DNA from 3 places in the Microbacterium shimangi genome. Region 2 is predicted to be linked to each of the others. Evidence: predicted binding sites of a transcription regulator. Region 2 holds the regulator's gene; each other region holds the start of a gene.
What was found. The regulator HrcA, encoded in region 2, represses chaperone genes, less so after heat shock. The targets are predictions, from matches to a motif close to TTNGCACTCGNNNNNNNCGAGTGCNAA.
Positions count from the first base shown of each region.

Region 1 (10,088 bases), on a different contig from region 2:
CGCCGTTCTGCCGCAGGCCGACGAGGTGCTGCGCATCCCGCTCGCCGGGCCTCTTTTCGAGCCGCTCCTCGCCGTCGTGCCGCTGCACATCTTCGCGATGGGTCTCGCCAGAGCCAAGGGACTCGACGTCGATCAGCCGCGCAACCTCGCGAAGTCGGTCACGGTCGAGTGAGCGCCGTCGCATGAACGCCGTTCGAATGAACACCCCCGAGTAGGGCGCCGTGATCGTCGGCATCGGGGTCGACCTCGTCGACATCGCGCGTTTCGAACGCTCCATCGCTCGCACCCCGCGCTTGCTCCCGCGGTTGTTCTCTCCCGCCGAGCGGATGCTGAAACCCCGCTCGCTGGCGGCGCGCTACGCCGCCAAAGAAGCGCTGATCAAGGCTCTCGGCGGTTCGGACGGCGTGCACTGGAGTGAGATCGAGATCACCTCCGAAGCATCCGGTCGTCCGCTGTTCCGCCTGTCGGGGTCGACCGCGCGCGTCATGGCCGAGCGCGGCATCACCGCCGTGCACCTGTCGATGAGTCATGACGCGGGAATCGCCACGGCCTACGTGGTCGCCGAAGCTGACAGGGTTGCCGCATGAGCAGGCTGCCCCCGGGTTCGATGCGCGAAGCCCGCATCGACGTCGACGCGATCGCCGACAACGTGCGACACCTGCGCCGACTGACCGACTCCGAGATCATCGCGGTGGTGAAAGCCGACGGCTACGGTCACGGCGCGTTCCGTTCGGCGGTGGCCGCCCTGCGGGGCGGGGCCACGAGGATCGGCGTTGCCGACGTCGCCGAGGCGCTCGCGCTGCGTCGCGCCGGCATCCGGGCGCCGATCGTGGCGTGGCTCCATGCGCCGGGCGCGTCGTTCGACGCGGCCGTCATGGCAGACATCGAGCTCGGCATCTCAGGAATCGATCAGCTGCTGCAGGCGGCGGCATCAGCATCCGCTTCTCGTCCGGTGTCGGTGCACCTGAAGATCGAGACCGGGCTGTCGCGCAACGGCATCGCCCCGGCCGACTATCGCATCGTCTTCGCCGAGGCTGCCCGTCTCGAGCGCATCGGCAAGGTGCGGGTGGTCGGAATCTTCTCCCACCTCGCGAACGCGTCGGAGGCCGACGATCGCGCGGCACTGGCTGCGTTCGAAGAGGGCGTCGTCGTCGCGGCGGCGGCGGGCCTGCACCCGCCGCTGCGGCACATCGCCGCGACGCACGCCGCGATCGCCCTCCCCGAGTCGCGCCTGGGCTGCGTGCGCATCGGGATCGGACTCTACGGACTCTCGCCTTTCGCCGATCGCACGTCTGCGGATCTGGGGCTGCGGCCGGCGATGACCCTGCGCGCCGCCGTCGCCGCGGTGCGACGCGTGCCCGCGGGGAAGGGCGTGTCGTACGGGTACGACTACCGCACCGACCGCGACACGACGCTGGCCCTCGTGCCGGTCGGCTACGCCGACGGCGTGCCGAGGCAGGCCTCGGGGTCGGGCCCGGTGTGGATCGGGGGGCAACGCTTCACGGTCGCCGGTCGCGTCGCCATGGACCAGTTCGTCGTCGACGTCGGCGAAGCGCCCGTTGCCGTGGGCGACGAGGCGGTGCTCTTCGGCGATCCGACGCTCGGCTTTCCCGCCGCGTCGGAGTGGGCGGATGCTGCGGGCACGATCGACTACGACATCGTGACGCGGATCGGCCCGCGCGTGCCGAGGGTGCAGGTGTCGGGATGAGCGTGCCCGACGAGCTGCTCGGAGCGCGCGAAGTGGCGTCCGCGGCTGAGATGGAAGACCTCGGCCGCGCGATCGGCGCGGCACTGACGCCCGGCGACGTGGTCGTGCTCACGGGGCCGCTCGGGGCGGGGAAGACCACGCTCACGCGCGGCATCGGCACGGGCCTCGGCATCAGAGGGCCGGTCCAGAGCCCCACCTTCGTGTTGGCCCGCACGCATCCTTCACTCGTGGGCGGTGCGCCGCTCGTGCACGTCGACGCCTACCGGCTCGGTTCTGCGGTCGAACTCGACGATCTCGATATCGACGTCGCGGGGTCGGTCGTCGTGGTGGAGTGGGGCGGTGGAATGGCCGAGTACCTCGCCGATGAGTGGTGGGAGATCGAGCTGGTGCGCCAGACGGGCGGTCGCGGCATCGATTCGGCCTGCGGCGACATCTCGCGGGCGGCGGCTGAGCTCGACGCCGACGCGCCGCGCACGGTCACGATCTCGCGTCGACCCTGAAGGGCGCATCACCGGCGCGAGAAGGCGAAGCACGTCGTCGGGCCGCTCGACCGCGGCGTAATGCCCGGCCGTGCTCAGCCTGGTGACCGCGTAGTCGGCGATCCGCCGTGCGAACCACGCGTCGTCCGAGCGCCGTGAGAACACGTCACGTTCTCCGACGACGGCCCGCACGGGGCAGTGGATGCGGCGCCACCGGCGGTCGTCGTACGCGCGTGCCGCGCGTGCCGCCCGCAGAAAGGCCACGGGGCGGATCTCGTCGGCGAGGGCATCAGACACCGACCGGTCGACGTCGAGAGGGTGGCGGAAGAGCGGCATCGCCAGGATTCGAAGGAGGCCGATTCTCCGAAGGAACCGCAACAGCGGGGGAGCCGCCCGACCGAGCCGGTGCAGCAGGTGCATCGCGAGCAGCATGCCGGTGAAGCCCCGGAGCCGCATGCCGCCGCGCACCGGGCGCCGCAGCGCGTCGAGCACGCTGCCGCCGGTCGCCGAGACCAGCCCTACCGCGAGCGTCTCGTCGGGGTGTCGCGCGGCGATGTCGAGCGCGACGAATCCGCCGAGGGAGTGCCCGACCAGCCGCCAGCGGCTGTATCCGAGCGCGTGCACCGCGGCGACGACCGCGGCCGAGAGGTGCGCGATCGAGGGGGCGCGTTCGCCGCTGGCGCCCCAGCCGGGGAGATCGATGAGCACGACGTCCGTGAGCGGGTCCAGCGCCCGATCGGCCGCGGCGAGCAGGGGCGTCCAGGTCGTCCAGCGCGCGGCCGCGCCGTGCAACAGCACCAGCGCAGCGCCTCCGGAGCGGCGACCCGCGTAAGTCGTGACCGCGCCGACCGCCGTCGGCACGACGACCCGGCTAAGCCCCAATCGAAGCTCGTTCGTCTCGAGGGAGGTCGGCGCGGTCACGGGCCGTATTCGGTGCCGACGCCGAATCGGATGGGGTGGGGCGGTGGACGATTATCCTGGACGAGTGTTCCTCGCCATCGATACCTCCCTCGGCACGTCCGTGGCGGTCGTCGAAGACGATGGGGTCATCGTCGCCGAGGCGAGCAGCGACAACCCCCTCGGTCACGCCGAGGTGATCGGCGACCTCCTCGCGCGAGTGGTGGGCGAAGCATCCGCCCCGCTCACGCACGTGGCGTCTGGCATGGGTCCCGGCCCGTTCACCGGACTGCGCGTGGGTATCGCCGCGGCGCGCACGTTCGCGCTCGGTCGCGCCCTCCCCGTCGTGCCCGTGCCCAGCCACGACGCCGTCGCGCTGGGTGTGCTGCTGCAGCGCGCGATCATCGACGGCGCTGACGCCGCGCCCGAGCGCTTCGCGGTCGTGACCGATGCGCGCCGGCGCGAGTTCGCCTACTCGGTCTTCGAGGGGCTCGACGACGACGGGCTGCCGGTGCGCACCGACGGCCCGGCGCTCGCACCCCGCGACGATCTCGACGGCATCGTGGCAGAACTGCGGGCCGTGCGGATCGACGCGGCGTCGGTCCCCGCCACGATGATCGCCCTGATGGCCGCCCGGGCGGTCGCGGCGCGACGCAAGCTGACCTCGTCGGAGCCGCTCTATCTGCGAACACCCGACGTCACGGTCGGCGCCGTACGCAAGCGGGTGCGCACGTGAGTTTTCGACCCGCAACCCCCGACGACCTCGAGGCGATCATGGTCCTGGAGCGCGCGTCGTTCCAGGGTGATGCGTGGTCGGACGCCGTGATGCGTGCGGAGTTGGCGTCGGAGCACACCTGGTACGTCGTGGCTCAGACCGCGGGCGGTATCGAAGGCTATGCCGGGCTCCGCGCCCCCGCGGGCGGAACCGACGCCGACGTGCAGACCATCGCGCTCGCCGAGTCGGCGCGCGGCCGTGGCCGTGGCCGTGCCCTTCTGCGGCAGCTGTTGACGGAGGCGTCGCGCCGCGGCATGCGCGAAGTCTTCCTCGATGTCCGCGACGACAACGACACCGCGCAGAAGCTGTACCGGTCGGAGGGTTTCGTCGAGATCGGGCGTCGACCGAACTACTACCCCGCGGGCAACGTCGACGCGGTGGTCATGCGTCTCGACGTCGCGGGATGGCGGCAGGCCGCCGAGTCGTCTGCGACCGACGCGGGAGCGTGCTCGTGAGCGGCGCGCCCCTGGTGCTCGGGATCGAGACCAGCTGCGATGAGACGGGGATCGGGATCGTCCGCGGGCGCACGCTGCTCTCGAACACCATCGCCTCGAGTATGGAGGAGCAGGCCCGGTACGGCGGTGTCGTCCCCGAGGTCGCCGCCCGCGCGCACCTCGAGGCGTTGCAGCCCGCCATCGAGGCGGCGCTTCGCGAAGCATCCGTTCGTCTCGAAGATCTCGATGCGATCGCGGTCACCAGCGGGCCCGGGCTCGCGGGGGCGCTCATGGTGGGTGTCGGCGCCGCGAAGGCGCTTGCGGTGTCGCTCGACAAGCCCCTGTACGCGGTGAACCATCTCGTCGGCCACATCGCCGCCGACATCCTCTCCGACGACGCGCCGCCGCTGGAATACCCGACCGTCGCCCTGCTCGTCAGCGGTGGGCACACTTCGCTCCTCCTCGTGCGAGACCTCACGGGTGATGTCGAGCTGCTCGGCGAGACGATCGACGACGCCGCCGGCGAAGCGTTCGACAAGGTTGCGCGCATCCTCGGGCTGCCCTACCCCGGCGGCCCCGAGATCGACCGGGCGGCCGCGGCCGGCGACCCCGCTGCCATCCGCTTCCCCCGGGGACTCTCGCGGTCTTCCGACCTGGCCGAGCACCGCTACGATTTCTCGTTCTCGGGGCTCAAGACGGCGGTCGCGCGGTGGGTCGAGCAGCGCGAAGACGCGGGGGAGCCGGTGCCCGTGGCAGACGTGGCCGCGTCGTTCCGAGAGGCCGTCGTCGACGTACTCGTGACGAAGGCCCTCGATGCCTGCGCCCGCCACGACGTGCCGCGACTGTTGCTCGGGGGCGGGGTCATCGCGAACCGGCGCCTTCGCGACGTGGCTCTCGAGCGAGCGGATGCTGCCGGGGTCACCGTGCGCATTCCACCCCTCACCCTCTGCACCGACAACGGCGCGATGATCGCCGCGCTCGCCGCCGAACTCATCAGCGCGGGACGCGAGCCGTCGACGCTGTCGTTCGGCGCTGACTCCACTCTGCCCGTCACGGAGATCCAGGCATGAGCGAGCCTGAGCGGCCGGCCGACGCGGAGTCTGCTGCGCAGCTTCCCGGGCCGCCGCCACCCCTCCCCGACCTCGCGGCGGTGTCGGCGTCGATCGAACGACCTCGCCTCGCGTCGCCCGCCCCGCGCGCGGTGGCCCACGCTCCGGTGGCACCGGTGTCGGCGGTCCCCGTCGCGGCGGCCCCGGTGGGGGAGGCGCCCGCGGTCGAGACGGGTGAGAGCCTCGCGCAGTGGGCGCCCGCTGAGCCGCGCGCGCCGCGGCCCGTCGTCGGACCGTGGGCCCTCGGGCTCGCGATCGTGGCGCTCGCGGCATCGTTCGTCGTGGGATGGGGGCTGCCGGTCGGACTCACGGCGATCCTCGTGGCGATCGTCGCACTGCGCCGGCCGGTCGAGCGGCGGGGTGTCGCGGTGTGGGCCCTGGTGCTCGGCGTTCTGTCGGTTCTGTACAGTGCGGGCTGGCTGCTGTGGGCCGCCTGGCAAAGCGGCCTCATCGGCTGAGCCCCCCCCCGCCACCGCCCCCCTCCTCCTGACCTTCGCTGTCCCCTCCCACGAAATGGGCTTCCCCTGTCGCAAGTGGTGAGCCAGGGGCGCCGTTCGTGACAGCGGAAGCGCAGTGGAGCACGCTCGCCTGTCACGAACGGTGAGCGGCACCCGCCTTATGCGACAGGGGAAGCACGTGAGGGCGGATGCCGCGGGGGTGGGGAGACGTCGCCGGAGCAGAGGGCGAGGGGCGGATGCTGCGGGGTCAGGCGACGCGGTCGGCGAGGAGGGCGAGCCGACGCGAGCCGACGCGCGTCATCAGCAGCGTCGCGGAATCGTCGCCGCGCAGGGCGAGCTTGGTCCGCAGAGCGGCGGGATCGATGTCGACGCCGCGCTTCTTGATCTCGAGCGACCCGATCCCACGGGCACGCAGCACCTTGGTCAGCGCCCGCGTGTCGGCGGGAACCTCCTCGCGTACGCGGAAGGTCGACACGAACGGGCTCGTCAGCGCCGTGTCCGACGTGAGGTAGGCGATGCCGGGGGCGAGCATGCCCGCATCGAGGGCGCGGGCGACATCGCCGATGAGCCGGGAACGGATGACCGCGCCGTCGGGTTCGTGAACGAAGGCGCCCAGGTCGCGGGCCGGTGCGTCTTCGGCGTCGGCGGCACTCGTGATCTCCCAGGTCTCGGCGCCGCGCATCACGAGCGCGGCGCGGCGCACGCCCTCGCGGGCGAGTCCGCCCGACCAGAGCACGAGTTCGACCGTCGAGCCGTCGGAGCTCACCCACTGCGCTTCGAGATCGTCGGGGATCGCATCGCGGTCGTGCGCGGGCCCGAGCTTCATGCCCCCGGGAAGCCGGTTCATCGTGTCGAAAGCCCAGTCGAGAGGGGGCGAGTAGTCCGCCGCCGAGACCCGGGTGGTCTCGGTGTGCCCCGGCGTCCGGCGTGCCGGGTCGAGCCAGACTCCGTCGACACCGGCGAGGTCGGTCTGCTCGGCGGTGCCGTGGCGCACGTCGACCGTGCCGCCGAAGGGGGCGAGGTTGTAGGCCGCGATGGCCGCCGTGACCTCGTCGGCATCGACGGCGCGGACGTTGAGCCCGAGGGCCGCGAGCCCCATCGCGTCGCCGCCGATACCGCAGCCGAGGTCGGCGACGGTGATCATGCCCGCATCGCGGAAGCGTGCCGCGTGACGCCCCGCGATCGACAGGCGCGTGGCCTGTTCGAGCCCGGCCCGGGTGAACAGCATCCGCTCGGCGAACTCACCGAACTTCGCCGAAGCGCGGCTGCGAAGCCTGGCTTGACCGACGACGGCCGAGACGAGTTCGGGGGAGTGGCCGGCCGCGCGGAGGCGCGAGACAGTGCGTGCCACATCGTCGGCAGCCCCGGGGGTGGTCGAGGTCTCATCGAGCAGACGCAGCCCGTCGGGGGTGAGGAGGGCTGTCAGCTCGGCGATGTCCATCGCTCCCACACTACGGGGCGGAGCCGCGAGGATCGGGCTACCGCAGGCGCCGTCATTGGCACTCGCGTTGCATGAGTGCCAGCAGTTCCCTAGACTTGGGTTTAGCACTCTCCACGTGCGGGTGCTAACGAGTCTTCCGTACCGAAGCGTCAAGAAAGAAGAGGTAGACCGTGTCGGTTTCCATCAAGCCGCTCGAAGACCGCATCGTCATCCAGCAGGTCGAGGCTGAGCAGACCACGTCCAGTGGTCTCGTCATCCCCGACACTGCCAAGGAGAAGCCCCAAGAGGGCAATGTCGTGGCTGTCGGCCCCGGCCGCATCGACGACAACGGCAACCGTGTTCCGATCGACGTCGCCGTCGGCGACCGCGTCATCTACAGCAAGTACGGCGGCACCGAAGTGAAGTTCGGCGCCGACGACTACCTGGTGCTCTCGGCGCGCGACGTCCTGGCGGTCGTCGTTCGCTGATCGCGATCTGTTTCGCGAAGGGCTCGGATGCTTCTGCATCCGGGCCCTTCGTCATCCCCGGGGCAACTGGCAGTAATCGCGTCAGTCTCGGCAGTCGGCGGGCCATGAACGCCGCCTCCGTGTCTCCGGCGAGACCTAGGCTTGTCGAGTGACAGACCGGATGACGAAGCCCGCACCCGGTGCCACCGGTTCACCTTCTCGCGAGATCGCGGTCGGTGGGTTCTACGCGTTCATCGCTTATCTGCTGTGGGGCTTTCTCCCGCTGTACTTCCTCCTCCTCGTTCCGACCGGCGCGTGGGAGGTCGTCGGGTGGCGCATCGTGCTCTCGCTCGTCTTCTGCGCCGTCCTGCTCGCCGTCGTCCGCGGGTGGTCTGCCCTGTGGCGGATCGTCCGACAGCCGCGACTGCTCGGGCTCACGGCGCTCGCCGGGGCACTCATCTACGTCAACTGGCAGGTGTTCCTTCTCGGAACCCTGAGCGGTCACGTCATCGAAACGAGCCTCGGCTACTTCATCAACCCCATCGTCACCGTGCTCCTCGGCGTCCTGGTGCTCCGCGAACGGTTGCGCCTCACGCAGTGGATCGCGATCGGCATCGCGGTCATCGCCGTGGTCGTCATCATCGTCGGGTACGGCACGTTCCCCTGGATCGCGCTTTCGCTGGCCGCGTCCTTCGGGTTCTACGGACTCGTGAAGAAGAAGATCGGCCCCGCCGTCGACGCCGTCAGCGGTCTCACCCTCGAGTCGGCGTGGCTGCTTCCCGTCGCCCTCATCCAGCTCGCCGTTGTCGCCGCGACCGGTGGCCTCACCTTGTTCACCGCCGGCGCCGGCCACGCGACCCTTCTCCTGCTGGCGGGGGTCTTCACCGCGACGCCGCTGCTGTTCTTCGCGGCGGGCACCCGGCGTGCACCGCTCAGTCTCGTGGGGCTGCTGCAGTTCGTCGCGCCCATCCTGCAGTTCATCACCGGGGCGTGGCTGCTCGGAGAGCCGATGCCCCCCGAGCGGTGGATCGGTTTCGCTCTCGTCTGGGTCGCGCTCCTCGTTCTGACCGTCGACTCGCTCGCCGCCGCCCGCCGCGGGCGCACCGCGCCATCGGACGTCGCCGAACTCACCTGAGCGCCGCTGACGAACACATCGTGCGGCGCCGCGCATCATTTGTGCGTTGATAACGATTAAGTCGCGTTACACATCGTTAACGAACGGCAACACCGGCGAGACGAGCGGACCAATAGGTTTAGGGCACTGGGCCGGTTCCCGAACCGCGCGCCCGCAATCATTCACAGCAAGGAGCAACATGAGCGTCATTTCACGTTCGCGTGCAGGCAAGGTCCTCGGCGGTATCGCCTTGGTCGGTGTCAGCGCACTCGTCCTGGCAGGCTGTGCCGGTGGCGGCGGAGCAGCTGAATCCTCCGCACCCGCAGCCGAGCCCGGCAGCGACATGACCCTGAAGATCGGCACGGCGCTTCCCCAGACGGGAACGCTCGCCTTCCTCGGCCCGCCCGAAGAAGCCGGTGTCGCGTACGCCGAGTCGCTCATCAACGAAGCCACCGCCGACACCGGACTCACCCTCGAGACCGTCTTCGGCGACTCCGGCGACACCGACAACAAGGCGTACGAGACCGAGATCCCGCGTCTGCTCGGCGAAGATGTCTCGGCGATCATCGGTGCCGCATCGTCGGGTACGTCGCTGCAGTTCATCGACCAGGTCGTCGGTGCGGGCGTCATCCAGTTCTCGCCGGCCAACACGTCCGACGCCTTCACGACCTACGACGACAACGGTCTGTACTTCCGCACCGCTCCGTCCGACGTCCTCCAGGGCGAGGTCCTCGGTAACCTGATCGCCGAAGACGGCGCTCAGTCGCTCGGACTCATCGTGCTGAACGACTCCTACGGAACCGGCCTCGCGAAGTACGTCTCCGAGGCATTCGAAGCCGCCGGCGGCGAGGTTGTCGCTGAAGCCACCTACAACACGGGTGACACGACGTTCGACTCGCAGATCAGCACGGTTCTCGCGGCCGACCCCGACGCGATCGCGCTGATCACGTTCGACGAGGTCTCGACGATCCTGCCGAGCCTCTTCGGTCAGTTCCCCGCCGAGGGCCTGTACTTCGTCGACGGAAACCTGAAGAACTTCACCGACGCGGGCTTCGCGCCCGACGCCCTCACGGGTGCCAAGGGTACGCTCCCGGGTCTGTCGATCGACTCGATCGGCGACTTCACGTCGGCGCTCGACGAGTTCGTCTCCACCAACGGAGACGCCCCTCTGGCCGACTACAGCTACGCGGCGGAGTCTTTCGACGCCACCGTGCTGCTGGCACTCGC
Region 1 covers NZ_JBIGII010000008.1:15,379-25,466, reverse strand. The annotation lists gene glmS (glutamine--fructose-6-phosphate transaminase (isomerizing)) at 1-172, shown strand, start outside; gene ACFXQA_RS14290 (holo-ACP synthase) at 222-587, shown strand; gene alr (alanine racemase) at 584-1,708, shown strand; gene tsaE (tRNA (adenosine(37)-N6)-threonylcarbamoyltransferase complex ATPase subunit type 1 TsaE) at 1,705-2,208, shown strand; partial or broken gene ACFXQA_RS14275 (alpha/beta fold hydrolase) at 2,245-2,985, opposite strand; gene tsaB (tRNA (adenosine(37)-N6)-threonylcarbamoyltransferase complex dimerization subunit type 1 TsaB) at 3,173-3,820, shown strand; gene rimI (ribosomal protein S18-alanine N-acetyltransferase) at 3,817-4,314, shown strand; gene tsaD (tRNA (adenosine(37)-N6)-threonylcarbamoyltransferase complex transferase subunit TsaD) at 4,311-5,363, shown strand; gene ACFXQA_RS14255 (hypothetical protein) at 5,360-5,860, shown strand; gene ACFXQA_RS14250 (class I SAM-dependent methyltransferase) at 6,108-7,301, opposite strand; gene groES (co-chaperone GroES) at 7,472-7,768, shown strand; gene rarD (EamA family transporter RarD) at 7,929-8,882, shown strand; gene ACFXQA_RS14235 (ABC transporter substrate-binding protein) at 9,061-10,088, shown strand, end outside.
Region 1: a site for HrcA is predicted at 7,357-7,383, ahead of groES (co-chaperone GroES). Genes of this name have one in related genera too.

Region 2 (10,088 bases):
TTCAGCACGTTGAACGACGCGACGCTCACGTCGCCGCCGACCGAGGCCGGGGCGGGGGTGCGCGGGCTGGTGAAGGTCACTCCGTCGTTCGCACCGGTGCCGTCGCCGACGAGGTGCACTGTGGGGTTGAACTTCCAGGCACCGAAGCTGAAGGCGACGACGACGGGCTCGTCGAACGTGACCCGGCCGCCGACGGAGATCGGCTCGGTCAGCGAGATGTATGGCGGCGTCAAAGCGGAGCCGGCGACGCTGTCGAAGTTTGTGGTCGAGGCATCGTCGAGCACGATGGCGCGCTCAGCGTTGTCGGCGGTCACCGCGGCGGCCTCCGGAGTGCCGGGGCGAGCGGCATCGGTGGGCTGGCGGAGCGGCTCCGTGCCGGTCGCGAGACCGACTTCACCGTAATTGCCCGTCGAATACGTGTTGCTCACCGTGTAGTCGCCCTGCGGCTGCACGAGCATCGACTCGAGGGCTTCGCGGCGATCGCCCTCGCGAGGCCAGGCGACAGCTGCGGGAGCGACAGCGGCCGCGTCGGCGATGACCGTCGAGCCTTCTGCGGCGACCGTGATCTGCGTGGTCCCGTTGTACTCGCTCACAGCGCCGGTGACGCGCACGGTGTCGCCGAGCGCAACGGCGTTCACGCCCGCGGGGGAGTAGACGAAGACGGCGTCCGAAGCGACGTGGGTCGCCCAGTCGAGCGTGCCCCCGGTTCCGGCCGTCTGGATGATGTAGCCGTTCAGGCCGCCGGTGGGGTAGCGCGCGGTGACGACACCCTCGGTGGTGACGGTCTGCCCGGCGAGCGGTGACGTGTCGGTCGTCCCCTGGATCTCGGCGATGGTCGCATTCGTGGGGTCGGTCGGCTCCGGGTCGGGCGTCACGCCGCTGTTGGTCGGCGTGGGTGCACCGGCGGTGAAGTCGGCGCCGTTGACCGCGGTGTTGGTGTGCGTGGCGTTGCGCGAAACGCTCGTCGTGTTCGAGGCCGCCGGTGCGGGCGAGCCGCCGGCAGCGGGGGTCGCGGCGGGGCCGTAGGCCACCCAGTCGACGACGCTGGCGTCGGTGGGGGTCTGCACGAGGCCCGCCGCGTTCGCGAGCGCGACCTTGCCGCCCGTGCCGCTGAGTGCGAGGGTGCCTTCTGCGTCGGGGGTCGGCAGCGCTTCCGTGCCGCCCGTGCCCTTCGCCAGCTGGACGAGGTAATGCGCGCCGGCCGGGATGCTCCCGGTCAAGGGCAGCTGCGAATTGAACGCGCCGCCCGCGGAACCGTACTGCAGGCTCCAGCCGTCGATGCTCTGAGCGGTGGTGCTCACGTTGACGAGTTCGACGAAGTCGTTCGTCAGGGTCGCACCGGAGTTCCCCCCACCGCCGTAGACCTCGTTGATGACGACAGCGGCCGTCGGGCTCACTGCGGCCTGGGCAGGCAGCGCGGCGATACCGAACGAGCCCACAGCGAGGGCGGTGACGACCGCACTCGCGGCGAGCGCACGGCCCTTGCCTCCTCTCGCGTGTTCGAAGCGGTCGGAGGTCGGGGAATGCGACGTCACAGAGTCTTCTCCAGGGTGGGGGCGCACGGCGATCGACACCGACGTGGTGTCGATCGGGGGTCGGGGGGACCTGGCTCGATCTTGTCCGACCCCCCGGACGTCGGGGTTGCTCCGAGATGAACAACGGGTGACGCGAATCGAAGCGCCAGGGCGCGTGCCGCCCGGAAATAGACTTCCCGCATGCCCGCAATTCCCTCCCACGTCTTCGGAATGGCGGGTTCGGGTGTGCGTCGCATTCTCGAGGTCGCCCTTCAACGGCCCGGCACGATCGTCCTCGCCGTGGGGGAGCCGGGCATGGCGGTCGCCGAGCCGGTGCGCGACGCGGGGTCTTCCGCCTGGCGGCGCGGTGACGTCCGTTACACGCCGAACGGTGGCATCCGACCGCTTCGCGAGGCGATCGCCCGCAAGCTCGCGCGCGAGAACCAACTCGAGGTCGACGTCGAGCAGATCTGGGTGACCGTCGGCGGCACGCAGGCCCTGCACCAGGCGATGACCCTTACCCTGACGGCCGGTGACGAGGTGCTCATCCCCGACCCGGGCTACACGACCTTCACGATGAACGCGCATCTCCTGCAGGCGACGCCCGTGCCCTACGTCTTACGGCCCGAGAACGGTTTCGTCCCCGATCTGGCCGGACTCGAAGCGCTGGTCGGCCCGCGCACCCGCGCGATCGTCATCAACAGTCCGTCGAATCCGCTCGGTGTCACCTACGACGCGACGACCATCGCCGCCCTCGTCGACTTCGCCCGCCGCCACGATCTGTGGGTGGTCAGCGACGAGGTGTACGAGCGCTTCACCTGGGGCCGTGCGCACGTGAGCCCCGCCACCTTCGACACCGACGGACGCGTCTTCACCGTGTTCTCGACCTCGAAGACCTACGCGATGACCGGTGCGCGCGTGGGCTGGCTCGTCACTCCGCCCGGTTGGCAGGACGTCATGCTGCGGGTGCAGGAGGCGGCCATCAGTTGCGTCGACACCCCGGCGCAGTACGCGGCGCTGGCCGCCATCGACGGCCCGCAAGACGCGGTGGCGACCGCCGCGGCGCACTACGCCGAGAACCTCGTCGCCGCATCCGCCCTTCTCGACGAGCGCGGGTTCGGCTATCTGCGTCCGACGGGCGCTTTCTACCTCTGGATCGACGTCTCGCACGTCAGCGAAGGCGACGTCGCCGCGTGGTGCCTGCGGTTCCTCGACGAGCGGGGCGTCGCCGTGGCGCCGGGCTCGGCGTTCGGGGCGGAGGGCGAAGGGTGGATCCGTATCTGCCTCGCGAGCGACCTCGACAGCATCCTCGAGGGCATCCGGCGCCTCCCCGCGCCCGCGGCGCCGCCCCGTCGCCCGTAGAATCGACGGAACATGTCACCTCGCGCCTCACATTCCCTCGAGCCCTCCGCGACTCCGCCCGAGGTGATCCGCAACTTCTGCATCATCGCCCACATCGACCACGGAAAGTCGACGCTGGCCGATCGGATGCTGCAGATCACCGGCGTCGTGTCCGATCGCGACATGCGCGCGCAGTACCTCGACCGCATGGACATCGAACGCGAGCGCGGCATCACGATCAAGAGCCAGGCCGTTCGCATGCCGTGGGCGGGCCCCTCGACGGGTTCGGGGACCGACGGGGTGCACACCCTGAACATGATCGACACCCCCGGCCACGTCGACTTCACCTACGAGGTCAGCCGCTCGCTCGCCGCGTGCGAGGGTGCCGTGCTGCTCGTCGATGCCGCGCAGGGGATCGAGGCGCAGACCCTCGCGAACCTGTACCTCGCACTCGAGAACGACCTCACGATCATCCCGGTCCTCAACAAGATCGACCTCCCGGCCGCCGATCCCGACAAGTTCGCCGCCGAGCTCGCCGGTCTCATCGGTGGCAGGCCCGAAGACGTCCTCCGCGTCAGCGGAAAGACGGGCCAGGGCGTCGAAGAGCTCCTCGACCGCATCGTGCGCGACATCCCCGCCCCGAAGGGCGATCCGAATGCCCCGGCCCGCGCCATGATCTTCGACTCGGTCTACGACTCCTACCGCGGCGTGATCACCTACGTGCGCATGATCGACGGCAGCCTCGAGCCGCGCGAGCGCATCCAGATGATGTCGACACGCGCGACCCACGAGCTGCTCGAGATCGGCGTGTCGAGTCCCGAGCCCACACCCTCGCGGGGTCTGGGCGTCGGCGAGGTCGGCTACTTGATCACGGGTGTGAAAGACGTGCGCCAGTCGAAGGTCGGCGACACGATCACCACGCACCGTTCCCCCGCGACCGTGGCACTGCCCGGCTACACCGACCCGAAGCCGATGGTGTACTCGGGCCTGTACCCCATCGAGCAGAGCGACTACGCCGATCTGCGCGAAGCGCTCGACAAACTCAAGCTCTCCGACGCATCGCTCGTCTACGAGCCCGAGACCTCCGTCGCCCTGGGCTTCGGGTTCCGATGCGGGTTCCTCGGCCTCCTCCACCTCGAGATCATCACCGAGCGCCTGGAGCGCGAGTTCGATCTCGAGCTGATCGCCACTGCCCCGAGCGTGGTCTACGAGGTCAAGACCGACATCGGCGAGACCATCGTCGTGACCAACCCCAGCGAGTATCCCGACGGTCGTGTCGCATCGGTGTCGGAGCCGATGGTGAAGGCCGCGATCCTCCTTCCGAAAGATTTCGTCGGCACGGTCATGGAGCTGTGCCAGCAGCGACGGGGCTCGCTGCTCGGAATGGACTACCTCAGTGAGGACCGCGTCGAGATCCGCTACAACATGCCGCTCGGCGAGATCGTCTTCGACTTCTTCGATCAGCTGAAGAGCAAGACGCAGGGCTACGCGAGCCTCGACTACGAGCCCTCCGGTCAGCAGGACGCCGACCTCGTCAAGGTCGACATCCTCCTCCAGAGCGAGAAGGTCGACGCCTTCAGTGCGATCGTGCACAGGGAGAAGGCGTACGCCTACGGCACCCTCATGACGGAGCGTCTGCGCAAACTCATCCCGCGCCAGCAGTTCGAGATCCCCATCCAGGCCGCGATCGGCGCGCGGATCATCGCGCGGGAGAGCATCCGCGCGATCCGCAAAGACGTGCTGGCGAAATGCTACGGCGGCGACATCAGCCGCAAGCGAAAGCTTCTCGAGAAGCAGAAGGAGGGCAAGAAGCGCATGAAGACCATCGGTCGTGTCGAAGTCCCCCAGGGCGCGTTCATCGCGGCCCTCTCGGGCGACGTCGAAGAGAAGAAGTAGGACCGACTCCCGTGCGTCGCGGCACCTTCAAGGACGAGACGGTGGATTACGCCGCGGTCGGCGCCACCCAGGCCCCCGATCTTCTGCAGTATCCGCCCGAGCGGTCGATCCCCGCCGAAGAGACGTGGCGCATCGGCAGCGGTGAGGAGCGCTTCACCACGGCGGGCGAGGCTCTTCTGGCGTGGGCGGCGCAGCGCGAGGGCGGTCTCACGATCGCTGACGTGCGTCCCGCCGCAGGGCCGTCGTACACCGGCGTCGGTTACGACGGGGAGGGTCGCCCGGTCGCACCCAGCAGGCTCGACTCCGATCAGCGCTTCGACGTCGACGGAACCCCCTTCGTCGGCCCGGGGACGACCGTGCACCTGCGCGGCCACGCGGGCCGCTATCGCGCCGATGCCGAGGCTCGCGTGATCTCGGTGATCGAAGATCCTCGGCGCGTGGGTTTCGCTCTCGGTACCGTGGGCGATTCGGTCGTCAGCGGCGAGGAGCTGTTCCTCCTCGAATGGCGCGAGAACGACGAGGTCTGGTTCACCGTGCGGGCGTTCGACCGCCCGGTGGCTCTGCTCTACCGGCTTTTCCCCGCGATGGTCCGCCAGCGTCGGCGCGAGCTGTTCTCCCGGTACTTCCGGGCGATCTCGCCGATGTACACGACACCCGCCTGATGGGGTCGGCCCTTCCTCTCGGCGACCCCGCGCCCCCCGACGGTGCGCTGCCCGACGATCTCGCGCACGACCCGTCGACCCCCTTCAGCGTCTATCTGCATGTTCCGTTTTGCCGGGTGCGGTGCGGCTATTGCGACTTCAACACCTATACCGCCACCGAACTGCGCGGGGCGCGGCAAGACCAGTACGCCGACACCGTGCGCAACGAGATCACACTGGCTCGGCGGGTGCTCGAACGGTCGGATGCCGTGCGTCCCGCACAGACGGTCTTCTTCGGGGGCGGCACGCCGACGCTCCTCCCCGCCGGCGACCTCGCGCGCATGCTCGACGGGGTGGCGGCAGCCTTCGGCCTGGCAGACGACGCCGAGATCACCGTCGAGGCGAATCCCGACACCGTGACACCCGCCGTCGTGCGCGAGCTCGCAGCATCCGGTGTCACCCGCCTCTCTATCGGCATGCAGTCGGCGATGCCCCACGTACTCGCGGCGCTCGATCGGACGCATGATCCCGAGAACGTGGCGACCGCCGTCTCTGCCGCTCGCGACGCCGGTCTCGCTGTCAGCGTCGACCTCATCTACGGCGCCCCCGGAGAGTCGCTCGACGACTGGCGTGCGTCGGTCGAGACGGCCGTCGCGCTCGAGCCCGACCACCTCTCCGCCTACGCGCTGATCGTCGAGGACGGCACGAAGCTCGCCCGGCAGATCCGCCGCGGCGAGGTCGTCGCCCCCGACGACGACACGCAGGCCGACATGTACGAGCTCGCCGACGACCTTCTCGCCGCCGCCGGGTTCGACTGGTACGAGGTGTCGAACTGGGCGCGCAACGACGCCCAGCGCTCACAGCACAATCTCGCGTACTGGCGAGGCTCCGACTGGTGGGGATTCGGGCCGGGCGCCCACAGCCATGTCGCGGGCCTGCGCTGGTGGAACGTGAAGCATCCGGCGGCTTACGCGCAACGGCTCGCCGCGGGGGAGTCGCCGGCCGCCGCGCGCGAGCGTCCCGACCCCGGGGCGCGGCACCTGGAGTCGGTCCTGCTGCGCTCGCGCATCCGCGAGGGCCTCCCCGTCGCCGAGCTCACCGCCGGGGGCCGACGCGCGGTGGCGTCGCTGGTCGACGGCGGACTCATCGATGGCGGACCGGTCACCTCGGGGCGCATCGTCCTCACCCGGCGGGGGCGCCTTCTCGCCGACACCGTGGTGCGCGCATTGACGGCGTGATGGCCACGGCCACGGCCCGCACGATCCGCTAGAATTGGCACTCACGCCAGACGAGTGCCAGAGACGCGAGAGGAGAGCCATGGTCAGCGAACGCGGACTCCAGGTTCTCCGTGCGATCGTGCAGGACTACGTCGACACACGCGAGCCGGTGGGTAGCAAGGCGATCGTCGAGCGCCACGCCTTCGGGGTGTCGGCGGCCACGATCCGAAACGACATGGCGCTGCTCGAAGACGAAGAGTTGATCGCCGCGCCCCACACCTCATCGGGTCGCATTCCCACAGACAAGGGTTACCGCGTCTTCGTCGACCATCTCGCAGACCTCCGGCCTCTGAATCCCGCTCAGCGCAATGCGATCGCGTCTTTCCTCGACGGCTCCGGCGACCTCGACGACCTGCTGGCCCGCACGGTGCGCGCCCTCACCCAGCTCACCGGCCAGGTCGCGATCGTGCAGTACCCCTCGTTCGCCCGCGCCAACGTCACGCACGTCGAGCTGGTCGATCTGGGCTCGGGCCGCCTGCTCGTGATCGTCGTCACCGACACCGGGCGGGTCTCCCAGCGCATCGCTTTCGTCCGTGACGAGCCGACCGAGGCCGAGCTCATCCAACTGCGGGCCCGCATCTCTGCCGTGGTCGTCGGTCACCTCGTGGGCGACGCCACGCAGCGGATCACCGAAGCCCTCGCAGCCGCGACCCTGCCGGCGGTGGGGGTGGATGCTGCCGCGCACGCGATTCTGCGCGTGCTCGTCGAAGAGCTCGAGGAGTTCCGCCAGGATCGTCTCGTCATGGCCGGGGCCGCCACCCTCGCTCGACGTGAGTCCGATTTCCGGGGCAGCATCTACCCGCTGCTGGAGGCGATCGAGGAGCAGGTCACGCTCCTGAAGCTCATGACCGAGATGGTCGTCGACGCGAAAGGGCTGGCGGCCAGCATCGGACGCGAGAACGAACCGTTCGGCCTGATCGAGGCGTCCGTTCTCGCGAGCGACTACGACGCATCCGGCACCGGAGCCCGCGTGGGGCTTCTGGGGCCGACGCGAATGGACTACCCCTCGCACCTGGCGGCGGTTCGCGCCGTCGCCCACCATTTGACCAGGATGCTCGAAGACGACGAGAACGCCCGCTGACGCGGCATCCGTCCATGACGATCCCCGCCACGAGCGGGCAGGAAGGCGACTGTGGCTGACCACTACGAGGTCCTCGGTGTCGCGCGCGACGCGAGCACCGACGATATCAAGAAGGCGTACCGACGTCTCGCCCGCCAGCTTCACCCCGACGTGAACCCGGGCGATGACGCATCCGAGAAGTTCAAGCTCGTCACGCACGCCTACGACGTCCTGAGCGACGCCGAACAGCGCCGTCGCTACGACATGGGCGGTGACACCGGTGCCTTCGGCGGTGGCGGGGGAGCAGCCGGGTTCGGCGGCTTCAGCGACATCTTCGAGACGTTCTTCGGCGGAGCGGGCGGCGGGGGCGGCGGCAGCCGCGGGCCGAGGCCGCGATCGCGGCGCGAACGCGGACAGGACGCCCTCGTGCGAGTCACCCTCGAGCTCGACGACGTCGTCTTCGGTGTGCACCGCGACCTCGAGGTCGACACCGCCGTGCTCTGCGAGACCTGCAACGGCGCGTGCACCCAGCCCGGTACTTCCGAAGTGACCTGCGACATCTGCCACGGCAGCGGTCACATCCAGCGCACCGTCCGAAGCCTCCTCGGAAACGTCGTCACGAACCAGCCCTGCGGCACGTGCCAGGGGCACGGCACGACCATCCCCTACCCCTGCGCCACCTGCCAGGGCCAGGGACGCGTCCGCGCCCGCCGCACCGTGTCGGTCGACATCCCCGCGGGAGTCGAGACGGGCCTGCGGTTGCAGCTTCCGGGTTCGGGTGAAGTCGGGCCCGCCGGTGGTCCGAACGGCGATCTCTACCTCGAGGTGACCGTCGCCCCGCACGAGACCTTCAGCCGGGACGGCGACGACCTGCTGGCCACCCTCGAGGTTTCGATGCCCGACGCGATCCTCGGCACCGAGACCGCGATCACCGCGCTCGACGGCTCGGTCGACCTCGAGATCCGCGCCGGTGTGCAGTCGGGTGACGTGCTCACGATCAAGGGCCGCGGTGTCACGCCCCTGCGAGGCACCCAGCGCGGAGACCTGCGCATCGGCGTGCACGTGGTCACCCCGACGCGCCTCGACGCGAAGGAGCGGTCGCTGATCGAAGACTTCGCGAAACGCACCAAGGCGCCCGCACCGCACCTGGCCGAGTTCCACCAGGGCCTCTTCGCGAAGCTCCGTGACCGGTTCCGCAACGTCTGACCGTGGCGCTCCACTTCGTCACCGACGCGGCCGCGGCGGCCCACCCCGGAGATGACGTCGTCCTCGACGGCGCCGAGGCGCACCACGCCGCCGTCGTCCGTCGTCTTCGCGTCGACGAGGACGTGACGGTTGGTGACGGTCGCGGCGTCTGGCTCACCGGACGCACCACGACCGTCAGCCCGCGCGAGGTCGTGGTGCGTGTCGACGACCGTCGCGACGAGCCGGCCCCGCAGCCGCGGATCCTGCTCGCGCAGGCCCTCGCGAAGGGTGACCGGGACGAGCTCGCGGTGCAGGCCGCGACTGAGCTCGGCGTCGACGCGATCTTGCCGTGGCAGGCCGAGCGCAGCGTGTCGCGGTGGGATGCGAAGGCCGAGAAGGGCGTCGCGCGCTGGACGACCATCGTGCGCGAGGCGTCGAAGCAAGCTCATCGCGCCTGGATTCCCGAGGTGCGTCCGCTGGCGAAGACCGCCGATCTGGTCGCTTTAGCGGCAGACAATCGGATGCTGCTGCTCGAACCGCGTGCGACCGAAACTCTCAGCGCGACCGAGCTGGTTGCAGCCGGCGGCGACGTGATCCTCGTCGTCGGTCCCGAGGGCGGGATCGCCCCCGGCGAGCTCGCTGCCCTCGAGGGCGCGGGTGCCCGGCCGGTGCGCCTCGGACGCACGGTGCTTCGCACGTCGACCGCGGGAGCGGCGGCCCTCGCGGTGGTGAGCGTGCGCCTCGGGCGCTGGTGATCGCGTTCGTCCCCCGAGTCGTCGCACCCGTGCCGTCTCACCCCGAGCCGCGGCACGCCACGCCGGTAGACTGGCGGATATGACTGAATCGTCGATCTTCACGCGCATTCTCGAGGGCGAGATCCCGGCAGAGATCGTCGCCGAGACCGAGAACGTCTTCGCCATCCGCGACATCGCACCGCAGGCGCCCGTGCACCTGCTCGTCATCCCCAAGACGGGGGAGTACCGGAGCGTCGTCGAGTTGGCGTCTCACGACCCCGCGCTTCTCGCCGAGGTCATCGCGCTCGCGCACACGGTCGCGACCGAGCACGCCGACGGAGACTTCCGTCTTGTCTTCAATACCGGCGCGGGTGCCGGTCAAACCGTCTTCCATGTGCACGCACACGTCCTCGCGGGCGACCTCGATGAGAAGAGCCTGA
Region 2 covers NZ_JBIGII010000004.1:589,158-599,245, forward strand. The annotation lists gene ACFXQA_RS09715 (ExeM/NucH family extracellular endonuclease) at 1-1,535, opposite strand, end outside; gene ACFXQA_RS09720 (pyridoxal phosphate-dependent aminotransferase) at 1,716-2,876, shown strand; gene lepA (translation elongation factor 4) at 2,889-4,751, shown strand; gene ACFXQA_RS09730 (DUF1990 family protein) at 4,763-5,413, shown strand; gene hemW (radical SAM family heme chaperone HemW) at 5,413-6,630, shown strand; gene hrcA (heat-inducible transcriptional repressor HrcA) at 6,710-7,750, shown strand; gene dnaJ (molecular chaperone DnaJ) at 7,802-8,935, shown strand; gene ACFXQA_RS09750 (16S rRNA (uracil(1498)-N(3))-methyltransferase) at 8,938-9,669, shown strand; gene ACFXQA_RS09755 (HIT domain-containing protein) at 9,749-10,088, shown strand, end outside.

Region 3 (10,088 bases), on a different contig from region 2:
CCGGCGATCGAGGCTGCGTTCTGCAGCGCCGAGCGCGTGACCTTCGCCGGGTCGATGATGCCCTGCTCGAACAGGTCGCCGTACTCACCGGTCGCGGCGTTGAGGCCGTGTCCGACCGGGAGGCCTGCGACGGTGTTCGCGACGACGCCGGGCTCGAGACCGGCGTTGAGCGCGATCTGCTTGAGCGGAGCTTCGATCGCGACGCGGACGATGTTCACGCCGGTCGCCTCGTCACCCGTGAGGTGGAGGTTGGCGAGCGCGACCTTGCCGGCCTGGATGAGCGCCACGCCGCCGCCGGCGACGATGCCCTCTTCGACGGCGGCCTTCGCGTTGCGAACGGCGTCTTCGATGCGGTGCTTGCGCTCCTTGAGCTCGACCTCGGTGGCTGCGCCCGCCTTGATGACGGCGACGCCACCGGCGAGCTTGGCCAGACGCTCCTGGAGCTTCTCGCGGTCGTAGTCGCTGTCGGTGTTCTCGATCTCGCGACGGATCTGGGTCACGCGACCCTCGATCTGCGATGCCTCGCCGGCACCCTCGATGATCGTGGTCTCATCCTTCGTGATGATGACCTTGCGAGCGCGGCCGAGCAGGTCGGTGGTCGCGTTCTCGAGCTTGAGACCGACCTCTTCGGTGATGACCTGGCCACCCGTGAGGATCGCGATGTCCTGCAGCTGCGCCTTGCGGCGGTCGCCGAAGCCGGGAGCCTTGACGGCGACCGACTTGAAGATGCCGCGGATCTTGTTGAGAACCAGCGTCGCGAGAGCTTCGCCCTCGACGTCCTCGGCGATGATGAGGAGCTCTTTGCCCTCCTGGATCACCTTGTCGACGATCGGGAGCAGATCCTTGATGTTCGAGATCTTCTGGTTCGCGATCAGGATGTAGGGGTCTTCGAAGACCGCTTCCTGGCGCTCGGGGTCGGTGACGAAGTAGGGGTTGATGTACCCCTTGTCGAAGCGCATACCCTCGGTGAGCTCGAGCTCGGTGCCGAACGTGTTCGACTCCTCGACGGTGACGACACCCTCTTTACCGACCTTGTCGATGGCCTCGGCGATGAGCTCGCCGATGGCGGGGTCAGCAGCCGAGATCGATGCGGTCGCGGCGATCTGCGCCTTGCCCTCGACCTCTTTGGCGCTGGAGAGGAGCTCGTCGGTGATGGCCTTTACGGCCTTCTCGATGCCCTTCTTCAGTGAGATGGGGTCAGCGCCGGCTGCGACGTTGCGCAGGCCTTCGCGGACCAGAGCCTGCGCGAGAACCGTGGCGGTCGTCGTGCCGTCGCCGGCAACATCGTCGGTCTTCTTCGCGACCTCTTTGACGAGCTCGGCGCCGATCTTCTCGTACGGGTCGTCGAGTTCGATCTCTTTGGCGATCGAGACGCCGTCGTTCGTGATGGTGGGAGCGCCCCACTTCTTCTCGAGCACGACGTTGCGACCGCGGGGACCCAAGGTCACCTTGACGGCGTCGGCGAGAATGTTGAGGCCGCGCTCGAGACCGCGACGGGCCTCCTCATCGAAAGCGATGATTTTTGCCATGTTTGGTCGTCCCTCCCGGACGTTGGGTACACAGATCTTTGGCACTCACCGAAGGCGAGTGCTAATCCATCTTGGCACTCTCCCCTAGGGAGTGCAAGCTGCGGCAGGAGGGGGATGGACGAGAAACACCGCAGCATCCGAGACCGGATGCTGCGGTGTTGAAAGGTTGGGGAGGGTCAGACCACTCGGACGGATTCGGCCTGAGGACCCTTCTGTCCGGTGCCCACCGTGAACTCGACCGCCTGGCCCTCCTCGAGGACGCGGAACCCGGTCATGTCGATGTTCGAATAATGGACGAAGACATCCTGACCATCACCGGCGGTGATGAAGCCGAAGCCTTTTTCAGCGTTGAACCATTTGACGGTGCCCTGGGTCATGCGACTCTCCTGATGCTGTGCGACGGGCACCATCGTAAGCATGCCGCACACACCGGATCAGTGCGTATCGCCATACTGTGACACGCGTGCATCGAGATCTTTACCGGCCCGAAACACGGCGCCCGCGACGGTGCTTCTACGGCGCGGGAGAGGCAGTGACGCGGTCGGTTCCGATCACGACGACCAGCCGCAGCGCCTGTGTCTCGTCTGCCTCGGTGTCGGGGTCGTCCTCGACGGGATAGGCGTCGTACGCGGTGCTCTGCGCCACGTCGGCTCCGCCGATGACCTCGGCCACCCCTGCCGCGGCAGCCTCGTCTTCGGGCTGCGAGTAATAGACCGTGGTGGTCTCGAACGACGTTCCGGCGTCGCCCGGCAAAACGGATTCCATCGTCCATCCCGCGGCGACGAGCACTTCGCGCACTTGCGTCGCAAGACCGGCCTGGCCCGACGCGTTCAGCACGATGACCGTCGACGAGCTATCGATCACGGCCGTCGGCGCCGGCGCCACCGACGACGTCGGCTCGGGAGTGGGAAAGAGCGTCACACGACCCGAGATGAGCAACGACGCGAAGATTCCCGCGGCCCCCAGAACGATCGTGGCGATCACGGCCCAGAGCAGAATGACCCCACCGCGCATGCGCGGGTTCTCTGCCCGGTGCGCGCCGACCCGGCCGCTCTCGTCTGCGAGGTCGTCAAAGCGGTCTCGCGGCATCGTCGGTCTTGGCACCCGACGATGCTACCCGCCAGGGCTCTCGAGGCCCGTCAGCTCGATGCCGAGCGCGTCACGCGGGCGGCGCGCACCGCTTCCCGCTCGTCACGCATCCGTCGCAGTCGCCGCACGAGCATCGGGTCGAACTCCAACGCGTCGGCGGTGTCGATGAGCCGGCCGAGCAACTGGTAATACCGCGCGGGGGGCATGCCGAGCTCGGCACGGATGGCCTCTTCTTTGGCGCCGCTGCGGCGACGGCCCGGAGCCACCACCGACTGCGCCTCGAAGACGAGAAGGGCGCGGTCGCGATCGGAGAGGGGCACATTCTCACGCTAAACCCGCGTGAGCGGGTTTGCGCTCCGCCACTCCACTGTGGCGCCGAGCGGGTCGACCGAGGCCACGATGTCGCCGTCGAGGGCGAGGGCGAACCGCCCCGGCCACGGTTTCGGCACCGAGCTCCACCCGTCGTGAAGAGCGGGCGCGTCGATCGTGATCCACCGGCCGGCTGCCCGCGCCGCATCGATGAGCGCACGACGCGATCGGCGAGGGACGTGCGCGAGCACCCCCGGGGTGGTGACGACGAGCGTCGCGTCCGGCGGCGCGAGCGCAGCGACCGCGGGAAGCAGATCGGCCGCGTCGCCCGACACCAGCAGCGGTGGATCGGCCGCGACGACATCGAGCGCCGCCGCCATCCGGTCGGCGCGGCCGCCTTCGCCTGGCCACGCGAGGCCGGTGATCCACCGGCGATCGTCGGGGTCGCGAGCATCGCGCGGGTGCAGATCGATACCGGCACGCCACACCACTTCGGGCAGGCGCACGAGAGGGTCGCCGTCGAGGGCGCTCTCGAGTACGACAGATGAGACACCGTCGGACGGATCGATGGCGACCACGCCATCACGGGTCGCGTACCGGTACGAGTACCGGTCGGGGTAGAGACAGATTCCCGCGCTCGCCCCGACTTCGAGAAGCGCGATCGGCCCATCGATCAGCGAGAGCGCGGGCAGCAGCGCCGCGCACCGGAGGGGTTCATTGGTCTGGATGCTGCGCGCACCGCACTCCGCGACGGCCGTCTCGGCGTTCGCCGACAGCCAGCGGGCCCAGGCCGGATAGTCGCCTTCGGGCGCACCGAGAAAGCGCGTGACGGCGAAGACGAGCGGCGGCTGCCGATGCGTGTCGGGGATGCGGGCGAGAATCGAACGCGTCTCAGGGTCGGCGGCCACTCCCGCCGCCCACTGCGCGTACAGATCGGATCGACCGGGCGCCTCGACCTCGGCGAAATGCTGATATCGGGCGGCGATGACGGCGTCGGCGTCGGCCGCAGCATCCTGATCCACTCTCCCATCATCGCGGCAACCCCGGCGCCGACCGCCCGGCCATCGGGTTGAATGGAGCAGAAGAGGAGGCGCAGATGACATACGCCGTGAACAAGACCGATGAGCAGTGGCGCTCGGAGCTCGATTCGGACCAGTACGCCGTTCTTCGGCAGGCCGCGACGGAACGCGCGTGGACCGGTGAGCTGCTCGACGAGAAACGGGCCGGCCTGTACGCGTGCGGGGCATGCGGAGCCGAGCTGTTCCAGAGCGGCACCAAGTTCGACTCGAACTGCGGGTGGCCGAGCTTCTACGAATCCGTTCGTCCCGACGCCGTCGAACTCATCGAAGACCGCACCGTCGGAATGGTGCGCACCGAGGTGCGCTGCGCCGCGTGCGGTTCGCACCTCGGCCATGTCTTTCCCGACGGGTACGGCACGCCGACGGGTGACCGGTACTGCATGAACTCGCTCGCGTTGACGTTCACCCCCGGCGGCGACGAATGAGCACGACGCTCGAGGCCGTTCGATCGCGTCGATCGTGGTCGAAGGTCACCGATGTCGCCCCCACCCGCGCGGAGATCGAAGTGCTGGTCTCTGCCGCGGGGAGGGTCGCCGACCACTCGTCGCTGCGCCCGTGGCGGCTCATCGAGCTCCGCGGCGACGATCGCGAGCGTTTGGGTCGGGCCATCAACAAGGCAGCCGGCCAGAAGGGTGCCTCGTCGAAGCCGATGCGCGCCCCGTTGCTGATCGCCATCGTCGCCAGCTACCGCAAGAGCAAGGTGGCGCGGTGGGAACAGGAGGCCGTCGCCTCGGGCGTCGCGCACATGCTGAGCCTGCTGCTCGACGATGCGGGATGGGGCGTCCTGTGGCGCACCGGGGACTACACCCGGAGCAAGGCCGTCGCGAAAGCGCATGGTCTCGAGAAGGACGAAGAGCTTCTCGGTTGGTTGTATGTCGGCGGTAAGCCTCCCACCCGGAAGATCGCTCGCCGCAAAGCCGTCGACGCCCGCCGTCACCTGTCCCGCATGCCGCGGGGCAAGAAAGCCGACGAACTCGACGCGACCGACGCCGACTGACCCGCCCGGCGCGACGATTCGCGGAGCGTCGCTGAAAGAATCGGTTTATGCCCCCATCGACAGCACTCCTCGTCATAGACCTGCAGGTGGGAGTAGTGGCCCGCTGCTTCGACGTAGAGGCGGTGCTTCGTAGCTCCGCAAAGCTCGTGGACCGCGCTCGAAGCGAAGGAGTCCCGGTGGTATGGGTTCAGGATCACGGCGGCTTCGCAGAGGGAACTGATGCCTGGAACCTGGCGCCCCCGCTCGAGAGGCAAATCAGCGAGCCCCTGGTGCGGAAGACGTACCGCGACTCGTTTGCCGGCACTGACCTTCAAGAGATCCTCACCGGGCTCTCTGTGACCCATCTCGTTGTCGCCGGCGCGCAGAGTGACTACTGCGTACGCACGACGACACAGGCCGCGGCCTCCCGAGGCTACGACGTCACTCTGGTGTCCGATGCGCACACGACCACGGACGCCGAGCACGACGGAGTCGCTCTGACCGGCGAACAGATCGTCGCCCACACCAACATGTACTTCAGCGGCCTGCGCTACCCGGGGCAGCGCTTTGCCACCGCGAAGCACGACGTCGTGGCGCTGTCGTCTACCCCCTGAGCCGTTCGGCGGCGGGTCCGGCCACGCGCTTCGCCTACCCGGCGATGATGCCCGCGGCGACGTTGCTGATGGCGTGAACGGCAGCGCCGGGGACGAAAGAGCCGGTGCGGTACCTCAGCCACCCCAGGAGCAACCCCGCAGCGAACTGCACGGGAATGATCGGCCAGGTGCGGACGTCGATGGCAAGAAGGGCCAGGTGGGGCAAGACGAAGAGCACGGCCTGCAGAACGTTCCCCCACGCGAAACCGAGGCGGCGCATGAGCACTCCTCCCAGCAATCCCCGAAAGAGCACCTCCTCACCTACCGCCCGGAGGATCACCGAGAGGACCCCCGCGACCGAGGTGATCTGCGCGATGGTGACCCCGGGCATGCTGAGAACTTCGGCGGGTATCAGAACGATCGCCAGCCAACCCGTGAGCACCAGGGGAAGCAGCAGCACGAGCGCCCACGCATACGCGGAACGTGATCCGCGCGTCGCACCGACGCGTTCGAGCGCATGTCTGAACGACCTACTGCGCCCTCGCGACTGCACAGCGACGTAGGCGACGACGGGAAGGCAGAACAAAACGAACTCGATCACGTGGCCACGCTACTTCGCGGGAGAATGCCGAACATCCACCGGAGGATGTATACGTCATGGCTCCACAGGATGACTCGCTGCGGCCAGAGCAGGCAGTGTCGTCGCGGGCAGCCCCTAGGAGATGCCGCCGACGTTGCGGGTCGACGGAATATCGAATCGCTGAGGGGTTGTGGGGTCCTGTTCGCCCGCGGCTCGCGCCGCACGAATCTCTTCCTGGGTGCGCGGCCGCCCGGTGAGCACCCACTTCAGGCGAGTCCACAGCGAGGGTGATTCTGGATCGTCCATCGAAGCCTCCTTGTTCCGACGGGGTGTCCGCGGCCCCGGCTGCGAGTCTCCTCGGGTCGGCCGAGCCTCGTCAAGGGCGTCGGGTGGTTGCCGCCCTTGCCGGGATCGCTGCGCTGTCACCGCGGAAGAGTCACGGTGAACGCCGTGCGGGTCGGTGTCGAGGTGACGGCGAGCGCGCCCCCCTCTCGAGCCGCGATCTCGCGGACGATCGCCAATCCGAGCCCCGCGCCGCCGGTGTCTCTGGACCGCGATTCGTCGAGACGAACGAAGGGTTCGAAAATTCGTGCCTTGTCGCCGATCGGGATCGGTGAACCGTCGTTCGCGACCTCGATCCGCACCACGGCGCCGTCGACCCTCAGGTCTATCTCGACGTGAGTGCGCGCATGGCGCGTGGCGTTCTGGAGGAGGTTGACGAGGACGCGCCGCAGATCTCGAGCGGAAAGCCGCACCGGGATACCGCCGGTTGGTGCGGGGTCCGAAACACGGATGTCAACGCCGGGGGATCGTTCCTCGACCTCCGCGAGGGCATCCCGCAAGACGGCCCGGGCGTCCGCACACGTCCCCTGCGGTGGCTTCTCCGAACGACCTGCCGCCGCGAGCTCGAGGAGATCGTGGGCGAGGTCCTCCAGTCGTCGGGCTTCCCTATGCACGTGCGCCAGAGTCTGTTCAGCGGGCACGAGACCAGGGTGTGCCTGTGCTATTTCCAGGGCGGCGATGAGCGAAGTGATGGGGCTGCGCAGCTCGTGGGCGGCGTCCGCGGTGAATCGGGTCTGGCGGATTGCGGCCTCGTCGACCCTGACGAGCATCGCGTTGAGCGTCGCGGCGAGGGCACGGAGTTCGTCGGGCGAATCCGGGACCGCGATGCGCGCTCCGTCGGGGGCACCCGACATTGCGTCCGCGGCACGTCGCATCTGATCGACGGGACGAAGCGACCGTTTCGCGGTGATCGCCGCCGTGCCTGCCAGCAGCGCGACGGCCACGATCACGCCCGACCAGAGGAAGGGATCGATCGTCGCAACAGCCCGATCGGCGGCGGCGGCGGTGACGAAGACGTAGGCGCGATACGTCGCCAGATTCGGATCCGCGAGCGGACCGCCAGGAGGGTCCGCGCGATCGAGGAGACTGGAGGCGTTGAGCGTGCTGCTCACCGCGGTGAGGGTCTGCCCCGACAAGGGTCCTGCGGTGATGGTGCCGGTCCACACTTCTCCCCCCGTCTGCTCCGCGTCTTCGCGCGGGGGCGACATGATCGGGCCATCGATCTCGGCGTCGGCGAGCACCGGAGAGGACGAGATCAGAGCCCCATCGCTGCGAAGGAGTTCATACGGCAGGGATCCGAACTCGCCGGACAGACGCACGTTCTGGCGGGTCGCATCGATGATCTGCGAGGCCTGGGCGCCGGCCAACTGCTCCGTTGCTGCCATCTGGGTCGAATGGAGGGCCGAGCGCACAAGCAGTGCTCCGCTCGCGAGCAACACCGAGGCGAGGATGCCCGCGGTCAGTGCGAGGCGCGTCGCTACGCTCCCCCAGGCAGGCGTTCGAACGGCCTTCACGCCGGGTCCTCGATGTGCCGATCGGCCGCGGGTCGATCGTCGATCAGGCGGTAGCCGGCGCCGCGCACGGTCTCGAGAGAACGGCGACCGAACGGCGCGTCGATCTTGCGGCGCAACACGCTCACTCGGGCCTCGACCAGGTTCACATCGTCAGCTTCGTCCGGCCACGCCTCCCCGAGCAGAGCCTCTTTCGACACAACGGTGCCCGCCGCCCGAGCCAGTATCTCGAGGATCATCCATTCCCGCCCGCTGAGCTCGATGTGAACCCCGGCGCGGCGAACATGACGCCGGGCGGCGTCCATGACGAGATCACCGATCGCGATCACGCTCTCGGTGATCTCGGTCGGGCGGCGCAGCAACGACCGAATGCGCGCAACCAGCACCGGGTAGCTGAACGGCTTCCGAAGGTAATCGTCCGCCCCGCTTTCCAAGGCCTCGACCTCATCGAACTCCCCGTTCTTGGCCGTCAGCACGATCACGGGTGTCCTGACCCCGTCGGCGCGCAACCTCGCAGCCACTGCGAACCCGCTCAGTCGAGGGAGCATCAGGTCGAGGACGATCGCGGAGTAGGCACCCGTCGCTGCCATCAGATAGCCCGAGCGGCCGTCGTGGACGGTGTCGACCACAAAGCCCTCCGCAGTGAGTCCCGCGGCGAGAACTTCGGCGAAGGCTCGTTCGTCGTCGACGACCAAGATGCGCATAGCTCAGTGTCACACCCCCGCGCAGACCGATCCTGACGGCGACGTCAGCGTGCGTCAGGTGCGGATCAGCGACCCGCTCTGACCATGAGCTCATGGCCCACCGACTTCTCGCAGCCCACGCCGCACAGAACCCCCTGCCCCCGCACGCCCGTCGGTCGGCGTCTTTCGACCGCGCTCACGGCCTGGGGTGGGGAAGTGCGCTGGTGTTCGCTGCGATCTTCGCGACGCTGGCGCTGCAGCGGCACGCGCAGTTGCTGACCACGGGGTACGACCTCGGAATTTTCGATCAAGGGGTGCGCGCCTACTCCGAGGGAAAGCTCCCCTCGTCGCTGTTGAAGGGCATCGACTACTCGTTGCTGGGCGACCACTTCTCCCCGATCTTGGCGACGCTCGCACCCTTCTACGCGGTCTTCGGGGGCCCGCAGTTGTTACTCGTCGCCCAAGCCGTGCTGCTCGCCGTCGGGGTCGTGCCGCTCACGATCTGGGCTGCCCGTATCGTCGGCCTGCGGACGGCGATCGTCGTCGCGCTCGGTTACGGATTCGCCGGCGGCCTTGCCCATGCGGTCGTGTTCGATTTCCACGAGATCGCGTTCGCCGTACCCCTCTTGGCGTTCTCGCTCACGGCGCTCGGCACCCGGCGCCTCCTGCCTGCGGCGCTCTGGGCCGCGCCTCTCGTGCTCGTGAAAGAAGACCTCGGGCTGACCGTGGCGGGGATCGGCGCGCTCATCGCCGTCCTGGCCGCGCGTTCCGATCGGTCCGGGCGTCGGTTGGGCATCGCGACGGGCTTGTTCGGTGTCACAGCGACGGTCCTAACGAGCTACGTCGTCATTCCCCTGTTCAACCCGGTCGGAAACAACAACTACACGGGCCAGGTCGGATTCGGCAGCGCGGTCACCCAACTGCTGACGCTGATGTCCAACGACATCAAGATCGCCACCATCGCGGTGCTGCTCCTCCCCACCGCTTTCGTCGCACTCCGCTCGCCGCTGGTGCTCGTGGTGATCCCGACCCTCGCGTGGCGGTTCTTGTCCGACAACCCCAACTACTGGGGCAGCTCGTACCATTACGACGCGGTCCTCGTGCCGATCGTCACCGCCGCCTTCATCGATGGGATGCTGCGGCTCCGGCACGACGCGGGATGGACCTCGTTCCGGCACCGTCTTGTTCTTCTCGTGAGCCTGTCGGCGACGACGGCGCTGCTCACGGTGTCTCCGCTCGCCCAACTGCTCTCCCCGGCCCTCTGGGAGGCCAGCGACCACGTGGCCGCCGCTCGGACGGTGCTGGCGCGAATCCCCGACGGAGCAACCGTGGCGGCATCGAACTCACTCGCCGCACAACTCACCGGCAGAGCCGAAGTCAGCCTCCTGGGCATCGTT
Region 3 covers NZ_JBIGII010000002.1:187,956-198,043, forward strand. The annotation lists gene groL (chaperonin GroEL) at 1-1,529, opposite strand, end outside; gene ACFXQA_RS01430 (cold-shock protein) at 1,706-1,906, opposite strand; gene ACFXQA_RS01435 (LytR C-terminal domain-containing protein) at 2,043-2,633, opposite strand; gene ACFXQA_RS01440 (DUF3263 domain-containing protein) at 2,669-2,938, opposite strand; gene ACFXQA_RS01445 (DUF2332 family protein) at 2,948-3,949, opposite strand; gene msrB (peptide-methionine (R)-S-oxide reductase MsrB) at 4,024-4,431, shown strand; gene ACFXQA_RS01455 (nitroreductase family protein) at 4,428-5,003, shown strand; gene ACFXQA_RS01460 (cysteine hydrolase family protein) at 5,051-5,596, shown strand; gene ACFXQA_RS01465 (CPBP family intramembrane glutamic endopeptidase) at 5,631-6,176, opposite strand; gene ACFXQA_RS01470 (hypothetical protein) at 6,291-6,461, opposite strand; gene ACFXQA_RS01475 (sensor histidine kinase) at 6,578-8,011, opposite strand; gene ACFXQA_RS01480 (response regulator transcription factor) at 8,008-8,712, opposite strand; gene ACFXQA_RS01485 (DUF2079 domain-containing protein) at 8,805-10,088, shown strand, end outside.
Region 3: a site for HrcA is predicted at 1,568-1,594, ahead of groL (chaperonin GroEL). Genes of this name have one in related genera too.